Regions from separate parts of the Acidaminobacter sp. QWL-03 genome, predicted to be linked through region 2. Evidence: riboswitches for the same ligand, from Rfam matches in the RefSeq annotation. Region 2 holds a riboswitch; the other holds the start of a gene.
What was found. Region 2 has a riboswitch for molybdenum cofactor ahead of AC4PHM_RS16430 (ABC transporter substrate-binding protein). Riboswitches for the same ligand answer to the same signal wherever they lie in the genome.
Positions count from the first base shown of each region.

Region 1: another riboswitch for molybdenum cofactor. It lies ahead of AC4PHM_RS13895 (zinc-dependent alcohol dehydrogenase); the one in region 2 lies ahead of AC4PHM_RS16430 (ABC transporter substrate-binding protein).

Region 1 is NZ_CM178752.1:2,982,405-2,985,498, reverse strand. Features, by position in the region: gene AC4PHM_RS13900 (uroporphyrinogen decarboxylase family protein) at 1-650, shown strand, start outside; molybdenum cofactor riboswitch at 1,180-1,303, shown strand; gene AC4PHM_RS13895 (zinc-dependent alcohol dehydrogenase) at 1,483-2,535, shown strand; gene AC4PHM_RS13890 (MBL fold metallo-hydrolase) at 2,565-3,094, shown strand, end outside.
Region 2 is NZ_CM178752.1:3,557,299-3,560,392, forward strand. Features, by position in the region: gene AC4PHM_RS16425 (ABC-F family ATP-binding cassette domain-containing protein) at 1-762, opposite strand, end outside; molybdenum cofactor riboswitch at 906-1,057, shown strand; gene AC4PHM_RS16430 (ABC transporter substrate-binding protein) at 1,213-2,148, shown strand; gene AC4PHM_RS16435 (ABC transporter permease) at 2,331-3,023, shown strand; gene AC4PHM_RS16440 (ATP-binding cassette domain-containing protein) at 3,023-3,094, shown strand, end outside.

The DNA.
Region 1 (3,094 bases), 570 kb from region 2:
TTCAATACATGGTGGATCACTGTCCGGAAGGCTATCGAGTGAATCCCCATCCGCTCATGGGACCATTTACTGTTGGTGCAATGTTAAGAGGAATCAGCGACTTTTGCGCGGATACGATTTCAGAGCCTGAATTAGTTAACAAAATACTTGATGTCGTTGTTGAGACACAAATCAGATTCTTAAAAGCACAGGAAAAGATTCTTGGAAAACTTCACCATGTTCTAGTCGCTGATGACCTTTCTGCATTTCTGAATGAACAATCCTTCAGGGAAATTATTTTACCAAGATACGAACAAATATTTAAAGAGTTTCCCAATACACAAAGATGGCTTCACAATGACTCAACTGCGCGCCACGTTGCGACAGCCATCGCTGATTCGGGCATGGTTGCCTGGCAGTACCTTCCGGATATCGCACCACAGGATGCACTCGAGCTGACCAGAGGAGAAGTTACACTGTTGGGCGGACTGAGTCCATTAGATCTTCAAAAATGGACAGCAGAGGAAACCTATGACAAATGTATTGAAACGCTTAAATCCTTCGGCGGCAATAATCGCTGTGTACTGGCAGCCGGAGGTTCCATCAATCAGGTACCAATAGAGAATCTCAAAGCAATGTTCAAAGCCGCTGACGACTATAAAATTGACTGATTTACAAGACGCTAAATCTGACATGCAGTGACTTCCAGAAATACCAGCGATTCGATTTTAAGTGATGTATTCCACGCCTAAAGTAGTCTGATGTATTTTCGCCACACGCCCGATGCGTTGGTGCATCGTTTTTACAAGCCGAATGATTTAACCGACAAATTACTACTTTAGAATGTAAAATTTTACATACCTTTTCTCAACATATGTTTGATAACTCCACCCGTATTTTTCGAAAAAAGACACCCCATGTTGGAAGCGCTTGAAGCACTCAGACAAGCGTTTCCAACATGGGGTGTCTTTTTTATGCGACTTCTGATTTCTAAGTGATCCACTCAGGGAATAAAAACCTTTTCATGTGTTCGATAAAGAAGTTCACAACTGCAATCAAAAAGTAGCGAAGCTGCCTAATCACTGGCATGCATTTTGCAGTATAAAATATTGCCAATTAAGGAGTGCTGCAAAGCCTCATCCCCAATCCTGCCTCTCCATTTTTCAAGACTCCAAACGCTCGGTCAATTTGAGAATTGAATACCTCAGCTTTTTTCGAGTTGCATGACCTAAGGTGACCCTTTGTACTATGGCCAGCAACCTGGGCTTATTGGAGAAATCCACGAGCCTCCCATTTTTGGAAAGATAAGAGCCTGTCGATCAGATCAAATTCTTTGAAGTTTCTCGCGTGGGAAGACTTGAAGATATGGTTTTTTTGGTGCTCAGCTTTCTGGGCACCATTTTTTATGAGGTGGATTCAGATATTTTTCCAGAAAATCCAATATTTACAGATTTATCACCCTAAGGTATCCCTGAAAATTATTAGACGAATGGAGGAATCAATATGAAGGCAATTAGATTCACAGGTCCAGAGACTATGGAATATGTGGATGTACCAAAACCAGTCATTGAAGACGATGAAGTGCTCATCAAAATTATGGCAGTTGGCATCTGCGGGACAGATTTAGAGCTTTTCAGCGGAGATATGCCTTACATAAGAAATGGACTGACTACTTACCCGCTGATCCCTGGCCATGAATGGTCAGGTCAAATTGTTGAAATTGGAAGCAAGGTCACAGGATTCAAGGTTGGAGACCGCGTAACAGGAGACGTCAGCATCGGCTGCGGGAACTGCAGTATGTGTATGACCGGACGATTTAACCTTTGCCCCAACAGAAGAGTCGTCGGCTCGTATAGAAATTACAACGGCGCATTCGCAGAGTATCTTAAACTGCCTTACAGGCACGTTTACCCATTGCCTAATGACCTTAGTTACGAAGAAGCCGCTCTGATTGAACCCGCAGCAACGGCGGCCTACGGCGTCATGAAAGCTGGAATTGGTTTGGGAGAAACCGTCCTGGTCATTGGAGACGGCCCCATTGGACTGCTCTCAGTGCAGACCGCCGTTTTGTCCGGCACAAGCAAAGTTTTTCTAATTGGCAGTTGGGAGGAGAAACTGAAATTGGGAATTGATATGGGGGCAAGCATTGCATTGAATTATCGAAACGGTGACATTGTTGAGGTCATTCAAGAAAAAACTCAATTTAAAGGCGTTGATGTCGTGATCGAAACCTCAGGCAGCACAAAAGCTTTCAATCAATCCTTGAGACTTTTGAAGCCCGGTGGGAAAATCGTCTTGTTGAGCATCTATACCAGCGCTGAATTTATGGCAGAAATAAACAGCATTGTCTCGAAAGACGCGGAAGTCATAGGCGTATTGGCAAGCTGCAACTCTTTCAAGCCTACAATCGAATTGCTGTCAGCTGGAAAAATCGACGTTCAGCCCTTGATTACGCACCGTTTTCCATTAGAACAGGCAAATGATGCAATACAAATGATGAGATCAAAGAAAGATCTCAGAATAAAAGTATTGCTGATTCCTTCTGAGACAGCATGAAGTATCTATAAATTACTGGAGTGATCAGCATGAGCGAGTCCTATGAGAAAATAGTGAATTGTAAGCTGAATAATCATGAAATTGCAATACTATGGTTAGGACAGGCAGGGTTTTTAATTAAGTCAAGCGACGGCATGATTATCTCAATAGATCCTTATCTTTCTGACTGCGGAGAACGGATCAGAGGATTTGTCAGACAATCCCCAAAGTCCGTCAGCGCCGAAGAATTGAAGCCCGATTTATATATTACGACACATTTGCACTTTGATCATTTTGACTATGACGCCATTCCAATAGTCGCCAACCAAAGCAATGCCATCTTCCTGGGACCCGAATCCTGCTGCTTGAAGCTTTTAGAAATCGGATTAGAGCCTGCCCGTATAGTACCCTTACGTCTAGATAAAGAAATTGATTTTAAAAACACAAAAATTAAAGCAGTCTTCGCAGATCATGGCACATTATCGCCAGACGCGGTTGGAATACTAATGAGGATCAACGGAACCGTGCTTTATTTTTCAGGAGATACAGCTTACAGGCCCGAAAAATTAACCTGGCTTGC
Region 2 (3,094 bases):
TTGGTCCTTGGACATCTGAAGCGCCAATTGGCTGGATTCATACCAGAAATCATAGTTGCCCACAAACATCTTGATCTTCCCAAAGTCGACGTCTGTCACATGGGTACAGACTTTGTTCAAGAAGTGCCGGTCGTGGGAAACGACTATGACGGTACCTTCGAAGTCGATCAGGAAATCCTCCAGCCAATTGATGGACTGGATGTCGAGGTTGTTGGTAGGCTCGTCCAGGATCAGGACGCCAGGCTTGCCGAACAGAGCCTGCGCAAGCAAAACCTTGACTTTTTCGGAGCCCATGAGCTCGGACATTTTTTTGTAGTGCATGTCCGTTGTGATGCCCAAACCTTGAAGCAGGGATGAGGCTTCTGACTCAGCTTCCCAACCACCCATTTCGGCAAATTCGTGCTCGAGCTCAGCGGCGCGCATACCGTCTTCGTCAGTGAAATCTTCTTTCATGTAAATTGCGTCTTTTTCTTTCATGACCTCGCTAAGCCGCGGATTGCCGAGAATGACCGTTTCCATGACTTCGTTCTGGTCAAATTCAAAGTGGTCCTGTTTCAGGACAGACAGTCTTGTGCCGGACGCGACAATAACTTCGCCGGTATTAGGCTCGAGGTCGCCGGACAGGATCTTTAGAAAGGTACTCTTTCCGGCGCCGTTTGCGCCTATGACACCATAACAGTTGCCGGGAATAAATTTTAAGTTGACGTCTTCAAAGAGCTTGCGCTCGCCAAAACGCAGACTGACGTTGGATACTGTAATCACAATGCATCTTCCTCAATTCATTATTTGTACAACTTAGCATTATATCATAAAAGTTGCTTTTGTGCTCATAAAACTGAATTGACGCAAAATTCGCATTGTAGGCGGATTTATGGCATGCTATACTGAAAACAGCGGTTCACAACTTAATGCGCTTTTTTCGAGCTGAATAGCCTAAAGCATACGGTCAAACCTGAAACATTCGGACTGACAGGTTGTGTCATGGCATTCAGCCGCCGGGTCACAGGAGAAATTCTGGGGCCTCCCACTTGAGGAAAGGAAAAAGCCCTATACGAACTTTTAAGGACAGGTCATTACATAGGCGACGTGACTCGCGGAGTCAAAAGACGCCAACACTGCGTGACTATGACATTCGTGTACTTAAAAGATCTGACTTCGGGCGTCCTTTTTTTGAGGATGTTTTTTTATCCCCAAAATCTAGGAGGCAATCAAATGAAAAAGAAAATTTGGTCAAAGTCAAAAAAATCAATCAACACCATGTTGCTGACAATGCTGCTCTTGTGGCTCATCCTGTTTGGCGCGGGCTGCAGCCAGTCGTCCCCGGCGGAAGTGCCAGCCGAGACACCTGCCGAGACACCTGCTGAATCGCCAGCTGAAACGACGCTTCCTTCCCTGGAGGGTCAGACCCTGATTCTTTCTACCACGACGAGTACCCAGGACAGCGGTCTTCTGGAGTTCATCCTTCCGGATTTCGAGGCTAAAACCGGTGCTGAAGTCAAAGTGGTTGCCGTGGGTTCCGGTGCGGCGATTCAGATGGGCGTCGACGGAGAAGCGGATGTCCTGTTGGTTCATGCTAAGGCAGATGAAGAAAAATTTGTGGCTGATGGTCATGGACTACAGCGGTTCTCAGTTATGTACAACGATTTTGTCGTTGTGGGACCATCGGCAGACCCTGCAGCACTTAAAGGGGCATCCTTCGCGAATGCAGGCGAAGCCCTCAAACAGATCATGGACAAAGGCGCGTCCTTTGTTTCCAGAGGGGATGACTCAGGCACCCACAAAAAAGAGAACAGCCTTTGGAAATTGGCGGACATGACGCCATCCGGCGATCAGTACGTGTCAGCGGGCAAAGGGATGGGCGACGTTCTTCAAATGGCGGACGAGCTTCAAGCTTACACGCTCACTGACCGGGCGACTTATCTCAGCATGAAGGATAATCTGGAGCTTGAGATCGTCACGGAAGGTCTGGATGGACTGCTCAATCCTTACGGTGTCATAGCTGTCAATCCTGACAAGAATCCACAAATCAATGCAGAAGCAGCTCAGGCCTTCATTGATTGGATCGTTTCAGATGAGGTACAGACGCTGATTGGAGAATATGGCGTGGAGAAGTTTGGCGCGCCGCTGTTCTTCCCGGACGCGGAATAGTTTGACTTGTGGACCGCTGCTACACCATGAAACAAAGGAAGAGGGTCTCTGCGGCTTGCGCCTATCGACCCCCTCTTCCGCAATTATGAAGATGATTTCGACAGGCTTAAGACGCAACAGGCCAAGGCCACGGCGACCTTTGGCCTGTCGACCAGTATTATTCGCAAAGGAGGGAAAACAGATTGGACTATATCGCTGATGGTTTTAAGGAAGCTTTTAATCTGTTGATCTCCATGGATCCAGAGGTGTACAGCGTCATAGGCTTGTCCCTCGTCGTTTCGACATTGTCAGCCTTGATCGCGGGTATTCTTGGAACTGTGATTGGCATTTACACAGGCCTCAAGGCGTTTAGTGGAAAACGTCTCTATGCCAGAATCCTTTATACTATGATGGGACTGCCGCCGGTGGTCGTTGGACTTCTGGTGGCCATCCTGCTCTCCCGCCGCGGGCCTATGGGTTCCCTGGAACTGATTTTTACCCCCACGGCTATGGTCATAGCCCAGGTCATCCTGGTCACGCCTATTGTGACGGGCATTGTCTTCAATGTCACCGTCAAAAGGGGCAGAGAGGTCTATGAGCTGGGGAAGACCCTGGGTGGCGGTCATGTGGCGATCCTCGGACTCTTTCTGAAAGAGCTGAAAGCAGAACTCATAGCGGCTTTCATCACGGGATTTGGCCGGGCCGTCTCAGAGGTAGGGGCTGTTATGATTGTAGGCGGTAATATTCAAGGCCATACACGGGTCATGACGACCTATATAGCTATGAATAACAGCATGGGCAATTACGCAAAATCCATAGCAATGGCTATAGTGCTTCTCAGCTTGTCCTTTCTGGCGAATGCATTTGTCTATCACGCCGCTGGGGAGGAGAACTGATGGAGCTCAGAATAGAAGCACTGGTCAAGCGCCACGGAAAGCGGCTTTTATTTGACATTGAAAATCTCAGA